Regions from separate parts of the Mesorhizobium sp. M0676 genome, predicted to be linked through region 2. Evidence: predicted binding sites of a transcription regulator. Region 2 holds the regulator's gene; each other region holds the start of a gene.

Region 1 (3,820 bases), on a different contig from region 2:
TCGATGCCGAACCGGGGCGCCTGCTGCGCTATTCCTGGCGCGAGCGTTCCGGCGACGCCGACCGCGAGGAGCTGGAGAGCATCGTCACCTTCACACTCGCCCGCACCGTTTCCGGCGGCACGCATCTGCGCATCGTCCATGACGGGTTTGTCCTGACGCCTGCGGTCGCGATGGCCGGCGCCGGCTGCCGGCTCTGGCTGCGCGCATACAAGCCCAAACCGCCTGTCGCCGCCAACGCGCCACGCCTGTTGCTGCGCGCTGCCTGAACCGGAAAAATCAAAACGGAGACAATGAGATGAGCGGCTTTGCCAATCTGGTGCCGATGGTGATCGAGCAATCGAGCCGCGGCGAACGCGCCTTCGACATTTTCTCGCGGCTGCTGCGCGAGCGCATCATCTTCGTCAATGGCGAGATCAATGACGGCATGTCGGCGCTGGTCTGCGCCCAGCTCCTGTCACTGGAATCCGAAAACCCCGACAAGGAGATCTCGCTTTACATCAACTCGCCGGGCGGCGTGGTGACCAGCGGCTTCGCCATCTACGACACGATGCAATTTGTCAGTTGCCCGGTATCGACGGTGTGCATAGGCTTTGCCGCCTCGATGGCCTCGTTCCTGCTGATGGCGGGAACGCCGGGCAGGCGCATCGCGCTCCCCAACGCCAGCATCGTGCTGCACCAGCCTCTGGGCGGCTTCCAGGGCCAGGCCTCCGACATCCAGCGCCATGCCGAAGGCATTTTGCGCACCAAACGGCACATGACGGAACTGTATGCGCAGCATTGCAGCCGCACCTATGAAGAGGTCGAACGCACGCTCGACCGCGATTTCTTCATGACCGCCAAGGAGGCCAAGGAGTGGGGCCTCGTCGACCATGTGTTCGACACCCGCAAAAAGGCGGCGGCCTGATCGGCGGATTGAATGCAGGCCGGTGTTCCCTCAATTTCAACGCCGCTGGTCTGGCCTCGCCTTGAGCGCGGCACTATAGTCTTGCCATGCGCTACCACCTGAACAGACTGACCATAGCCATTGCCATCACGGCGGCGACATCGAGCATGGCCTTTGCCGGGGGCAGCACCAGCACGTCGCGGAAAGGCGCCCTGCCCGGCGTGACCGGCGACTACCGCATCGCCAAGCCCGCGCCGCAGCCGGAGCCGGACGACGCGCTGCCTGCCGGCGAGAACGGCACGTTCAAGTTCGGCGACACCGATGTCAGGATTTCCGGCAGCATCACTGTCGATGTCGGCACGGGTGGGATCAAGCCGCCGCGCCGGTAGCCCCTTTTCCCAGTTACTATACGGGAGAGAAAGCCTGCGCCGACGACTTCCTCACAAAAGAACAGCCCCGCCGTTGCTTCCGCTAACGGTCGGGGCTTTTTTTGGATTCCAAATCCAAACTGCCGGTAGTGTTATACCGACTTTGATTTCGGATGCTTCGCGGCGTTCAGCCGACGATCCGACTAGCCGTCTCTGATTTTTGTGGGATTCGGCAGGTCACGGTTTGTCGGGTGGTTTGTTGGATTGTCGCGATGCGTCCATTTGGATACATACACTTCAATGCCTCGAAACTACCTGGCACTTATGCCCGCCGCGGCTCCACTAGCAGGTGGAGCCTCAAGGGACTATCCGGTGGCGTCATGCTCCGCTCCTATGTCCGTTGCGACAGGTGTCAATCCGAAGCACAAATCGCAAAAACCTGCGGCGTCTCGCAGGCCGCTATGGGCGGCGAGGCCATCAAAGACGGCCGGCTCCGTTGACTCCGGCAGAGTGCGCCCCCGATTCGACGACGTCAACCTTGAATAGCCGGTTACGGAAAATGTGATCGCCGGGAGCTTGCGTCACGGTCAGTTTCTGAGAAACACCCTTGTCAGTTTCTGCACAGCTTTGTCAGGAGCGTGTTCGGTCTTTGTTCTTTCCGCTTGCCCCTTCGCGCGAAAGACGGTTAAACGGCTTTGGTCGAGAAGTGTGGCGTCTCTCGACGTGGCGGCAAAAATACCTACATAGGGAATGGCCGGGAAAACCCGCCGATCCCACTGACACCAGACCTGAGGCGGCGACCGGCGATGGCCGACCATAAATACCTTTCCATTCGCGGGGCACGCGAACACAACCTGAAGAATGTCGATCTCGACCTGCCGCGTGACAGCCTGATCGTCATGACCGGCCTGTCGGGCTCCGGCAAATCGTCGCTTGCTTTCGACACCATCTATGCCGAGGGCCAGCGCCGTTACGTCGAGAGCCTGTCGGCTTATGCGCGCCAGTTCCTCGAAATGATGCAGAAGCCGGATGTCGACCAGATCGACGGGCTGTCGCCGGCCATCTCGATCGAGCAGAAGACCACGTCGAAGAACCCACGCTCGACAGTCGGCACCGTCACCGAGATCTACGACTACATGCGCCTGCTGTTCGCGCGCGTCGGCATCCCCTATTCGCCGGCGACCGGCCTGCCGATCGAAAGCCAGACGGTCAGCCAGATGGTCGACCGGGTGCTGGCTGTGGAGGAAGGCACGCGCCTTTTCCTGCTGGCGCCGATCGTGCGCGGCCGCAAGGGCGAATATCGCAAGGAACTGCTGGAGCTGCAGAAGAAGGGCTTTCAGCGCGTCAAGGTCGACGGCGTCTTCTACGAGATCGCCGACGTGCCGGCGCTGGACAAGAAGTACAAGCACGACATAGACGTCGTCGTCGACCGCATCGTCGTGCGCGGCGACCTGGCGACACGGCTTGCCGATTCCATCGAAACGGCGCTGAAGCTCGCCGAAGGGCTGGCGGTGGCCGAGTTCGCCGACCGGCCGCTCGACGCCAGCCAGACCGGCGAGGACTCGGTCAACAAATCGAAGAACGAGACGCATGAGCGCATCCTGTTCTCGGAAAAATTCGCCTGCCCGGTTTCCGGCTTCACCATTCCGGAAATCGAGCCCAGGCTGTTCTCGTTCAACAACCCGTTCGGCGCCTGCCCGACCTGCGACGGCCTCGGCAATCAGCGCGCCATCGACGCCAGCCTGATCGTGCCGGACGAAAACGTCTCGCTGCGCGACGGCGCCGTCAGCCCGTGGGCGAAATCGACCTCGCCCTATTATGCGCAGACGCTGGAAGCGCTGGGCAAGGCATACGGCTTCAAGCTCGGCGACAAGTTCAAAGACCTGACCGAAGAGGCAAAGGATGCCGTCCTGCGTGGCACCGGCGAGCGCGAGGTCACCTTCCAATATGATGACGGCCTGCGCTCCTACAAGACCACCAAGACGTTCGAGGGCGTCATTCCCAATCTCGAACGGCGGTGGAAGGAAACCGAATCCGCCTGGATGCGCGAGGAGATCGAGCGCTTCATGTCGGCGACGCCCTGCCCGGTCTGCAAGGGATACCGGCTGAAGCCGGAAGCGCTGGCGGTGAAGATCGCCGGCAAGCATATCGGCGAAGTCACAGAGCTGTCGATCCGCAAGGCCGACCAGTGGTTCACCGATCTGCCGGCGCAGCTCAATGACAAGCAGAACGAGATTGCTGTCAGGGTGCTCAAGGAGATCCGCGACCGGCTACGCTTCCTCAACGATGTCGGCCTCGACTATCTGACGCTGTCGCGCAATTCCGGCACGCTGTCGGGCGGCGAGAGCCAGCGCATTCGTCTGGCGTCGCAGATCGGCTCCGGCCTCACCGGCGTGCTCTATGTGCTAGATGAGCCGTCGATCGGCCTGCACCAGCGCGATAATGCCCGCCTGCTCGACACGCTGAAGCGTCTGCGCGACATCGGCAACACGGTAATCGTCGTCGAGCATGACGAGGACGCCATCCTGCATGCCGATTATGTCGTCGACATGGGTCCGGCCGCCGGCAT
Region 2 (3,820 bases):
GGCGGTCATGCTTGTCGCCGTGCTGTTTGATCGCGCCGCACTCACCATGCGCAATCTGGCGATCTCCGCCATTGCCGTCATCCTGGTGTCGCCGCACGAGGTGGTCGGTCCCAGCTTCCAGATGTCGTTTGCCGCCACCGCCGCCCTTGTCGGCGCCTATGCCGGCTGGGCCGATTACCGCGCCGACAAGGTGAGAACGCCGTCGGCAAAGCGCTCCTTCGTCGGCTTCCTGTCGCGAAAATTCGCGCTGGCCATGGGCGGCCTCGCCATGACCTCGATCATCGCCGGCAGTGCAACCTTGCTGTTCGCCATTTGGCATTTTCAGCGTGTGTCGCCGCTCAGCCTGATCGCCAATCTGGCCGTGATGCCGATTGTTTCGGTGATCGTCATGCCCTTTGCCGTGCTCAGCGCACTGGCGATGCCGTTCGGCGCCGACGGGCCGTTCCTCTATGTGATGGGCAAGGGTCTGATGGCGATGATCGCTATATCGGCCTGGATTTCCGAGCGCTCGCCGGTCGACGCCGTCGGGCTGATCTCCATCCGCTCGGTGCTGTTGGTGGCGGTCGCCCTCGTCATCGCCACCATGGCCACCACCTGGCTCAGGCTGGCGGCCGTGCCTTTCGCGCTGGCCGGCCTGTTGACGGTGCCGCAGGTGCTTACGCCCGACGTGCTCATATCCGAGGACGCACATTTGGTGGCCATGCCGATCGGTGGCGGCGAACTCGCCCTCAACCGCGAACGCTCCAACGAATTCACCACGGACAATTGGAAACGGGCGCTGCGGGCCGAAACCATTGTCCCGCCCGAGATTTTCGAGGCAACAGATACGCGGTTCGATCTCGATCCGCTCGATCTGCCGCCCGGCTCGCCCTTCTATTGCACCGGCGATCTCTGTATCGCTCGACACCCTTCCGGAGCCATTGTAGCCCTTGCGAAAGACCGCAAGACGGCGCGGCCGGCCTGTGCCTTCGCGAGCCTGATCGTCATCGATGACGCCACCGCCTACAATCCGTGCCGCGACCCGCTGGTCCTGGTCGTGACGAAGAAGCAGCTGGCCCGCGACGGCAGCGCCGCCGTCTTCTTCGATCCGCAATCGGCAGCGGCAGCGCCAACCATCCGGTTCGCCGTCGACAAGCCGTATCGCCCCTGGCACGAGCAACGCCGCTTCTCCCGCGACGCGCGCGGCCTGCCGCCTTACAACCAGCGTGAAAAGTACAAACCCAAGCCGGCTCAGTAGCGCCGGATCAATCCGACAAGCTTGCCCTGCACCTTCACCCTGTCCGGTCCAAAAATGCGGGTCTCGTAGGCCGGGTTGGCGGCTTCCAGGGCGATCGAGGCGCCCTTGCGGCGGAAGCGTTTCAGGGTCGCTTCCTCATCGTCGACCAACGCCACCACGATCTCGCCGGGGCTGGCTGTGTCGGCATTGCGGATGATGACCGTGTCGCCATCGAAAATGCCGGCCTCGATCATCGAATCGCCCTTGACCTCGAGCGCGTAGTGTTCGCCGCCCATGATCATATCGGGCGGCACCGAGATCGAATGGGTCTGATGCTGGATGGCGTCGATCGGCACGCCGGCGGCGATGCGTCCCATAACCGGGATTGAAATCGCGGAAACGGCATCGTCATTGCCGGCCGACATCGAACGCGACGGCGAGCCCGGCTTGATCTGGCGGCCGAGACCGCCTTGGCCCATCGCGCCTTGTCCTTGGCCGCCTTGCCCTTGGCCGGTTTGACCAAGACTGCCCTGAATGACGCTCGGCGAAAACTTCCTCGCCGCATTGAGGCCTGGTGCGATCGAGTCGGGCAGCCGCAGCACTTCCAGCGCGCGCGCCCGGTTCGGCAGCCGGCGAATGAAACCGCGCTCCTCAAGCGCCGTGATCAGGCGGTGGATGCCGGACTTGGAGGCGAGGTCAAGCGCTTCCTTCATCTCATCGAAGGACGGCGGGATTCCGCTCTCCTTCAGGCGTTCATGGATGAACATCAGAAGCTCATGTTGTTTGCGCGTCAGCATCGCGGCCCCCAAGGGTTCTGAAACCAGAATCGGAAAAAACAAACCCAGAACAAACACTATCTGTTCCAGTTGTGTTCCGCAACCTTTTAAAGTTTAATGAATGTGTTGACGTTTTGTTCAGCGTAACGTTCGGCGCTGCGAGCGCCGCCTGCCCAACTGCCGGCAACGGGGTGAAACGAAGACAAAGTGCCTGCGTCGTCGGCTACGATCGCCGCTTCCTTTTCGGACGGGGCTGCGCAGCATCCGCGCCGGGTTCGCTCTGGGCATAGACCTGCAGCGTGTAGCCGATGTGAGCGGTCATCAGAGTTTTCGCACGTTCGACGTCGCGACCGAGGGCCGCTTCCATCAGGGCGGTATGGTGTTCGATCGCCACGGCGTCGCGCAGGGCCGCCACGGCCTTCCGGTGTCCGTCCGTGCGGCCGGCGGCGGCGCGCAGCGTCGGGGCCAGACCCAGAAAGCGGTGATGGCGATGCAATTGGTCGGAAATCGTTGCATTGAAGCGCAGCAGCCAGCTGGATGTCGCGGCACTGAGCAGCGCCGCATGGAAGGCATCGTGTTTTTCGTACCACGCGTCGACCGCATCATCCGATCGTCGAGAACAGACCCGCACCGTGAGAGACGATAGTGGGCGGCAACGACCGCGTCTTCCCACTCACGGTCGCCCTTCTCGATCGATTCCACCAGCAGGGGCAGTTCGACCACCAGCCGCGCACGCGCCAAATCCTCGAGCTCCGCCCGAGAGACGGGAGCGACCGCAAACCCGCGGTTGCTGATGGCGGTCACAAGCCGTTCCGCCTCCAGCCGCGACAGCGCCTCGCGCAACGGCGTCCAGCCGATGCCGTAGGTGTTGCGCAGCGTGCTCAGCTTCAACGGCGCGGCAGGCGCCAGCCGGGTCGCAAGAATATCGCGCCTGAGCAGGCGATAGGCCACTTCCGTCTTCGAGGTCTGCTCGTCATCCAGCATCGTGATCCATCAGACATAAACGCTCGGGCGGATCATTATATATCAAAGCCTTTCAGTGGGTGAATTATATATAATGTTTGACAGTTCAAGGGCGACCACTCAAGATCGCCGGCATGTTTGGGCGGCAGGCTCCGCCGCGCGCGTTTGTCCATGGAGGGGCGCCGGATCATGAGCACGACACCCGATCTCGCTACAATCGAAGCAATGGATGCCGCCGATCCGCTGCGCTCCATGCGTGAACGCTTTGTCTTGCCGCAAGGCGTGATTTATCTCGACGGCAATTCCCTGGGCGCCGCGTCAGCGGTCGTCTTCAGCGAACTGCAGCAGGCCGCCACGCAGGAATGGGCGCACGACCTCATTCGCGCCTGGAACACCGCCGGCTGGTTCAACATGCCGGTGGAACTCGGAGATCAGCTCGGGCGACTGATCGGCGCGGCTGATGGGCAGACGGTGGTCTGCGACACAACCTCGATCAACATCTACAAGCTGCTGCACGCAGCGCTCGGCATGCGGCCGGATCGGTCGGTCATCGTTGCCGAGGGCGACAGTTTCCCGACCGACCTCTACATGGCCGAAGGCGTCGCCTCGACCCGGCCGGGAACGCGGCTGCGGCTGGAGGGCGTCGACGCGGCCGCAATCGAGGAGCTGATCGACGACAGCGTTGCCGTCATCCTGGTCAACCACGTCAACTACAAATCCGGCCAGTTGCGCGACATGGCGGCGCTGACGCGCAAGGCACATGACGCCGGCGCGCTGATCATCTGGGATCTCTGCCACACGGCCGGCGCCTTGCCGGTCGAACTTGACCGTGCCAATGCCGATTTCGCCGTCGGCTGCACCTACA
Region 3 (3,820 bases), on a different contig from region 2:
AGACCGAAGACTATGTCACCCGCCGCACCGCGCTTGCCGAGCAGAAGATCGGCCAGGCCGAGCGCGAAGCCGTCGCCGAAGTGCGCGCCAGCGCCGTCGACATCGCTGTCGAGGCGGCCCGCACGCTGCTTGCCGGCAAGATCGACGCCAAGGCCGGCGCCGACCTGTTCAAGTCCGCGCTGCAGGACGTGAAGGCCAGGCTGAACTGAGCGGGGTTAACTCGCTGACATCAAGCCGCCCGGGCAACCTGGCGGCTTTTTTGTTGAGCGCGGACAATCTGCCCCCTTGAGGGGGAGATGTCGCCAAAGGCGACAGAGGGGGGCGGTGCGACCGGGCGCGACGCTCTTTCTGCGGCCAGTAAGGGCTAGCGCTTCACGCGCGGCGACCCCCTCTGGCCTGCCGGCCATCTCCCCCTCAAGGGGGGAGATTACCATTACTCCAACCCGGCGAAGCTCTCTTCCTCAACCACCTCAACTCCACCCAGCCTGAACGGCGCGAATGACGCCCGGTGCAGCCTTGCCACCGGACCATGCGCTTCGATCGCGGTGCGGTGCCGCACGGTGGCGTAGCCCATATGGACCTCGAACCCGTAGCGCTCGTGATGGCTGCCGCAGCCGCACATCATGCGGTCGCGCATCACCTTGGCGACGATCGAGGCGGCGGCGATCGATTGCGAGCGCTGGTCGCCCTTGATCAGCGCGCGGCCTTCGCAGAGGAGGCCCGGCGGCACATCGCGGCCATCGGCCAGCGCCAGCTTCGCCTGGATCGGCAGGCCGGCAAGGGCGCGGCGCATGGCTTCCAGGCTGGCCTTGAGGATGTTGCTGCCGTCAATGCCTTCGGCACTGACCGAGGCCATCGACACGCCGAGCGCTGACCCCAGGATTTTCAGGAACAGCGCCTCGCGCTGCAAATGGTTGAGCCGTTTGGAATCGTCTAGCCCTTCAGGAATGTTCGCGGGATCGAGGATCACCGCCGCCGCCACCACCGGCCCGGCCAGCGGACCGCGGCCGGCCTCGTCCATGCCTGCCACCGGCCACAGGCCTTCGGCCATCGCCTTCGTCTCGAAAGAGAAGTCGGGCTTTTCGACGATTTCGAAAAGAAGCGGAGAATCGGAACGCGCGCGAGCCATGTTGCGGCGAGGTTCGCATCGGCTCCGATTCTCCGCAAGTCCCTCCAGGGTCGAGTGGGGCAAGACCGGGAGGGCACCGTCTGCAGGCCGGGGGACAGGCCGGACGGGATTCTTGGGTCGCCTGCCAACCACGAGGGCAGGGCAGGCGCTACTCTCAGAGCAGCATCAGCTGCTCGGTCGCCTTGGCGGCGGCGACAAACTGGTCGGTTCGGAGCGTGCGCCGCTCGGCGTTGAGGCCGAGCCGCTTGGCCGTGATCTCGAAGCGCCGGCCGATCTGCCAGGCATAGGGGCCGGCGCCTTTCATCCGCTTGCCCCATTCCGAATCATAGTCCTTGCCGTCGCGCATCGAACGGATCAGCGACATCACATGCCGGTAGCGGTCGGGATAGTGGCGCAGCAGCCAGTCCTTGAAGATCGGCGCCACCTCGAGCGGCAGGCGCAGGATCACATAGCCGGCCTCGCGGGCGCCTGCGGCGCGTGCCGAATCGAGGATGCGCTCCATCTCCTGGTCGGTCAGGCCGGGAATGATCGGCGCCACCATGACAGAGGCCGGGATGCCGGCATCGGAAAGCTGCCGGATCGCCTCAAGCCGCTTGGTCGGCGTCGACGCGCGTGGCTCCATGGTGCGCGCCAGCATGCGGTCCATCGTTGTCACCGACAGCGCCACCTTGGCCAAGCCCCGTTCGGCCATGCGCGACAAGATGTCGATGTCGCGCGTCACCAGATGGGATTTGGTGACGATGCCGACCGGATGGCCGCGCGCCTCCAGCACTTCGAGGATCTCGCGCATGATCCGGTATTGTTTCTCGATCGGCTGGTAGGGATCGGTGTTGGTGCCGATGGCGATGGTGCGCGGCTGATAGCCATCCTTCGATAGTTCCTTGTCGAGCAGCCGCGCCGCATCCGGCTTGGCAAACAGCTTCGCTTCGAAATCCAGCCCCGGCGACAGGCCCATGAAGGAATGCGTCGGCCGGGCGAAACAATAGACGCAGCCATGCTCGCAGCCGCGATAGGGGTTGATCGAGCGGTCGAAGGAAATGTCGGGCGATTCGTTGCGGGTGATGATGGCGCGCGGCTTCTCAACCTGCACTTCGGTCTTGAACGGCGGCAATTCCTCCAGCGAATTCCAGCCGTCGTCGAACACATGCCGGCTGACCGGCTCGAACCGGCCGGACGGGTTGATGCCCGCGGAACGGCCGCGGTTGCGATCCGGACGGACCCGCATGCCGCTCTGTTCGATCATCGCATTGGCCATCTCGGCTCGCCCTGCTCCGAAAGCAGCAATGTCCGCACGCACGATATGTTCCATTTTGGCCCTTTCCCAAGGACTGTCGGCTGGCTGTCGAATTGCTCTATTCATGAAAATAATCCTATTTCGCTGATGAGAACAAAGCAAGAACTTTTTCGTTGGGCCATGCAAAACTGGCGCTGCGCAGGGCTTTCCGCTATTCGGCTAAAAATGCTCAGCGTTCTCATCGAAACCCGGGATGACGAAGAAGGCCTTGCCCGCACGCTCGCCTCGTTGATCGGCGGCGCGGTCGAGGGCGTGGTGCGCGATGTCATCGTCTGCGACACCGGCTCGACCGACCAGACGCATCGGGTTGCCGATCATGCCGGCTGCCACTTCGTGGCCGGCGGCATTGCCGCGGGAATCAGACAGGCGAAGGGTGACTGGCTGCTGTTTCTGGAACCCGGCGCAAGGCTGGCGGAGGGCTGGATCGACGACGTTGTCGCTCACACGGCGCGGCAAACCATGCCGGCGCGCTTTTGCCGTGCGCGCGGCAGCCGCACGCCGTTCCTGTCACGGGTGTTTTCGGGCAACCGGGCGCTGGCCGAAGGGCTGGTCATCAGCAAGCGCCAGGCCGCTGCCCTGTCGAAGAACGCGCACAGCGCCGAAGCCCTTGCGCGCGGTCTCGCCACCAGGCGGCTCGACGCCGAAATCTGGCTGGCGCCGAAGAAGTGATGTTTCTCCCTTTTCCCGTTCCCAGGGAGAAGGGTGCCCGAAGGGCGGATGAGGGGCAGCGTCGGCGTCTCATCCGCATTGGCACGGTCGCAGCACCATCCCTCTTTTTCGCCGCAAAAAGCTATTGTGCATTGCACAAAAGCTGACGCGGGATTAGCATTCCGTTGATGCGGGATATCGGGGTTTGGGTAGTGCCGGAGCGGTAAGCAAGCGCCGCGTCATCGTTGCTGCCGTTCATATCTGAGGACCCCGATGAACCTTTCGTCCCCTGACAAATCCGGCGCCCCCAGTCTGGAAGCCATTGCCCGCAACGGCAGCCTGCTCCGCCGCATTGCGGTGCGTATCCCGACCTATCTGTCCGACCTGCGCGAAAATCCCGCATGGCTGCCGATGTTCGTGCTTGCCCGCACCATGCCGGCGCGCAAGCTGCACTGGCTTGGCGCCAAAGCCGCGCGCCCCGCGCAGAGTGCCGGAGCGACGATGTTCAGGGGCGTCGACCTCAAGTCGATCGTCGCGGCGCTGCGCACCGATGGGCTGTTCTCCGGACTGGTCCTTCCGCAGGCAATCCACGAAGAGATCGCCAGCTTTGCTCAGAGCACGCCGTGCTTCGGCAATTTCGACCGCCGGCTCGAATTCATGCCCGGAGAACACGCAGAAGCCGAGAAGCGGTTCGGCCGCTCTTTGCTCAGCGGACACTATTTCGAGCGCATCCTCGGCTGCAAGGCGGC
Region 4 (3,820 bases), on a different contig from region 2:
TCACCGCCTTTCCGGTCACATTCTGCACTTCCGCCGCCTTCTGCGCGGCCTCGATATAGCCGGCCATCTCGTCGGCCGGGATTTCATCGTCCTGCGGCACCGGGTTGGCGATCAGCATGCCGCCGACCAGGCCAAGTGCCGCCCTGGTCTTGTAGAAATGCGCGATCTCTTCCGGTCTGTGCAGGGTCAGCGGCGCGCGGAACGGCGAATGCCGCGACCAGAAGGCCGGCATCGTCTCGCAGCCATGGCCAATCACCGGCACGCCGCGCGTCTCCAGCACTTCCAGCGTCTTTTCGATGTCGAGGATCGCCTTGGCGCCGGCCGAGACGACGATGACCGGCGTGCGCGCCAACTCGTCGAGATCGGCCGAGATGTCGAAGCTCTTTTCCGCGCCCTTGTGGACGCCGCCAATGCCGCCGGTGGCGAACACCTTCATCCCGACCATGTCGGCGGCGATCATGGTGGCGGCGACCGTGGTGCCGCCGGTGCGGCCTTGCGCCACCGCAAAGCCGAGGTCGGCGCGCGACAGCTTCATGGCATCGGCGGTCATGGCCAGCGACTCGCGCTCGCCGTCGGACAGTCCGATCTTGATGCGGCCGGCGACCACGGCGATCGTCGCCGGCACCGCGCCATTGTCCAGGATGATCTTTTCGACATTGGCGGCCATGGCGCCATTGTCGGGGTAAGGCATGCCATGGGTGATGATGGTGCTTTCCAGCGCCACGACGGGGCGGCCAGCGGCGAGCGCCTCGGCCACGGGCGCGTGGAGGTCGATGAAGGGGCGGGCGCTTTGCGGTGTCATGATGGTCTCCGATCCGGAGATCCGCGCGTCCGCTTGGACGTCGCGCTCCGGCAATGGCAATTGGCCGCCCTCATGCCATTTCCTGCGCGTCGGGCACAAGAGCCAGTGCCTCAGTGAAGGTCGCAATCGTGAAGGCCGGAACCGCGTCGGCGCTTTCAATGGCCAGCGTGGCGGCGGCAACGCCCTCGCGCAATGCCTGGCGCAGGGGCAGGCCGCGCAGCAGGGCAGCGATGGTGGCGCCGGCCAGCGCGTCGCCGGCGCCGGTGACGTCGGCGACTTTTCTCGGCGCCGGCGGCAGGATAGAGAAGGCGCCGGCTTCGTCGAATCCCAGCACCGGGCCGTCGCCCGCCGTCACCACGCCACTGGTGAGGCCGCTGCAGCGCAGTCCGTCGACGGTCTCGCGCTCGGTGGCATTGGCATCGACGCCGGCCAGCACCATGGCCTCGCGCCGGTTCATGAAGACCTGCGCGAGTTCCTTCAGCACCGGTATCAGCCGCACCACCTTGGCCGGCGAAATGGCGATGGCGAACACCGGCTTGCCGGCGGCGAGCCCCACCAGCCGCTCCAGCGCCGTTGATGGCAGATTGGCGTCGCAGAGCACCGCATCGGCCTCGGCGACCACCTCGCGCACCTTGGAGCGGCGGATCTGCTTGGGGAACGCCAAATCGTAGAGCGCCATATCGGCAAAGCCGGTGATCAGCTCGCCGTCGCGATCGATCAGCGCGGTGTAGCTCGGCGTCGTGCGGTCGAGGAAAACCGCCGACAGGTCGGCAATGCCGGAGTCGGCGATGGCGCGCGCAACCGTCTCGGCCGAGGCATCGCCGCCGCGCACCGACAAAAGCGAGGCCGAGACGCCGCGCCGCACCAGGCTGCGCAGCGCGTTGAAAACGCCGCCGCCGACAGCCTCGCGCATCGTGCCGGGGTTGGACGCCGCGGGCACGTACGTGCCCGACACCTGGCCGCGGCGATCGATATGGGCGCCGCCCACCGCCAGTATCTTTGCTGATTTCACCATGCCGGCGATATGACCTTTGTTTTTCGAACCGGACAAGCGCTAGGCTGTGCGACGGAGCTTCGCAGGCGAGCCGGCGATTCGGCCGATCGAAACAGCCGGAGCATCTGGCCCAATGGTGGATACATCCGGAAACGAAACCATGAGACAAAAAAAGAACAAATCCGGATAAAGATTGCTTTTCAGATATTTGACCCCTCTTGCCAAACGAGAACAAAAAAGGTACAAATAGGGCAGGGATTACGGATTGTCCGGCCTTCATTGACGACCAAGGGGTGATGTATCATGGCTCAGAATTCTTTGCGGCTTGTAGAGGACAAAGCGGTGGACAAATCAAAGGCTCTGGACGCGGCGCTGTCGCAAATCGAGCGCGCCTTCGGCAAGGGCTCGATCATGCGGCTGGGCGCCAACGAGCAGGTCGTCGAGATTGAAACCGTGCCGACCGGATCGCTTGGCCTCGACATCGCGCTTGGCGTCGGTGGCCTGCCGCGCGGCCGCATTGTCGAGATCTACGGGCCGGAAAGCTCGGGCAAGACGACGCTGGCGCTGCACACGGTGGCGGAAGCCCAGAAGAAGGGCGGCATCTGTGCCTTCGTTGATGCCGAGCACGCGCTCGACCCGGTCTATGCCCGCAAGCTCGGCGTCGATCTGGAAAACCTCTTGATCTCGCAGCCGGACACCGGCGAGCAGGCGCTGGAAATCTGCGACACGCTGGTGCGTTCCGGCGCCATCGACGTGCTGGTCGTCGATTCGGTGGCCGCCCTGACGCCGCGCGCTGAAATCGAGGGCGAGATGGGCGATTCGCTGCCCGGTCTCCAGGCGCGTCTGATGAGCCAGGCGCTGCGCAAGCTGACTGCCTCGATCTCGCGCTCCAACACCATGGTCATCTTCATCAACCAGATCCGCATGAAGATCGGCGTCATGTTCGGTTCGCCGGAAACCACGACCGGCGGCAACGCGCTGAAATTCTACGCTTCGGTGCGCCTCGACATCCGCCGCATCGGCTCGGTCAAGGACCGCGACGAGGTCGTCGGCAACCAGACCCGCGTCAAGGTGGTCAAGAACAAGCTGGCGCCGCCCTTCAAGGTGGTCGAGTTCGACATCATGTATGGCGAGGGCGTCTCCAAGACCGGCGAACTGGTCGATCTCGGCGTCAAGGCCGGCGTGGTCGAGAAGTCCGGCGCCTGGTTCTCCTACAATTCGCAGCGTCTCGGCCAAGGTCGCGAAAACGCCAAACTGTTCCTGCGCGACAATCCCGACACGGCGCGTGAGATCGAACTTGCGCTGCGGCAGAATGCCGGGCTGATCGCCGAGAAATTTCTTGAAAATGGTGGCCCCGAGCGCGGCGAAAGCGACGACGGCTTCGAGGAAGAATCCGGCGCCATGTAGGGCACGGCCAGAGTTCGGCCATAAATCCAGTCTATTATCCGATGCTTAAGTAACCGAGTTCTTTAGTATTGCGTTTCAAACCGCCGGCCTTCGCGCTGGCGGTTTTCGTTTTTGGGCAGCGTGAAGCCGGCTTGGCAGTTGCCGGATTGGCCCAATTCCGTGTTTCTGGACAGGGTGGGGCGTGCCCGCTAAAAGGCCAAGTCAATCTTCTAAAAAGCAGAGACCAGTGTCCGCCGGCCGTGCCGGCGGTTTTCGCGAAAAGGCAGCACTCATGAGTGGCGTGAACGAGATCCGGTCGACATTCCTCGACTATTTCCGCAAGGAGGGCCACGAGGTCGTGGCCTCGAGCCCGCTGGTGCCGCGCAACGACCCGACGCTGATGTTCACCAATGCCGGCATGGTGCAGTTCAAGAACGTCTTCACCGGCCTGGAGAAGCGGTCCTATTCGCGCGCCACCACTGCGCAGAAAAGCGTGCGCGCCGGCGGCAAGCACAACGACCTCGACAATGTCGGCTACACCGCGCGCCATCTGACCTTCTTCGAAATGCTCGGCAATTTCTCCTTCGGCGACTATTTCAAGGAGCGCGCCATCGAACTGGCCTGGAACCTGATCACCA

What was found. The regulator LexA, encoded in region 2, represses DNA repair genes until DNA is damaged. The targets are predictions, from matches to a motif close to TGTTCNNNNTGTGTTCNG.
Region 1: a site for LexA is predicted at 1,891-1,908, ahead of uvrA (excinuclease ABC subunit UvrA). Genes of this name have one in related genera too.
Region 3: a site for LexA is predicted at 2,513-2,530, ahead of NKI35_RS02940 (PA0069 family radical SAM protein). Genes of this name have one in related genera too.
Region 4: a site for LexA is predicted at 2,024-2,041, ahead of recA (recombinase RecA). Genes of this name have one in related genera too.

Annotation. Positions count from the first base shown of each region.
Region 1 covers NZ_JAMYPU010000013.1:98,707-102,526, reverse strand. The annotation lists gene NKI35_RS16480 (SRPBCC family protein) at 1-266, shown strand, start outside; gene NKI35_RS16475 (ATP-dependent Clp protease proteolytic subunit) at 296-904, shown strand; gene NKI35_RS16470 (hypothetical protein) at 1,051-1,272, shown strand; gene uvrA (excinuclease ABC subunit UvrA) at 2,058-3,820, shown strand, end outside.
Region 2 covers NZ_JAMYPU010000025.1:16,758-20,577, forward strand. The annotation lists partial or broken gene NKI35_RS23900 (ComEC/Rec2 family competence protein) at 1-1,237, shown strand, start outside; gene lexA (transcriptional repressor LexA) at 1,231-2,013, opposite strand; partial or broken gene NKI35_RS23910 (GntR family transcriptional regulator) at 2,216-2,976, opposite strand; gene kynU (kynureninase) at 3,145-3,820, shown strand, end outside.
Region 3 covers NZ_JAMYPU010000002.1:180,169-183,988, reverse strand. The annotation lists gene NKI35_RS02950 (F0F1 ATP synthase subunit B) at 1-209, shown strand, start outside; gene rnhB (ribonuclease HII) at 434-1,129, opposite strand; gene NKI35_RS02940 (PA0069 family radical SAM protein) at 1,284-2,438, opposite strand; gene NKI35_RS02935 (glycosyltransferase) at 2,589-3,092, shown strand; gene NKI35_RS02930 (hypothetical protein) at 3,345-3,820, shown strand, end outside.
Region 4 covers NZ_JAMYPU010000018.1:95,057-98,876, forward strand. The annotation lists gene NKI35_RS20410 (pseudouridine-5'-phosphate glycosidase) at 1-802, opposite strand, end outside; gene NKI35_RS20415 (carbohydrate kinase family protein) at 873-1,817, opposite strand; gene recA (recombinase RecA) at 2,100-3,203, shown strand; gene alaS (alanine--tRNA ligase) at 3,475-3,820, shown strand, end outside.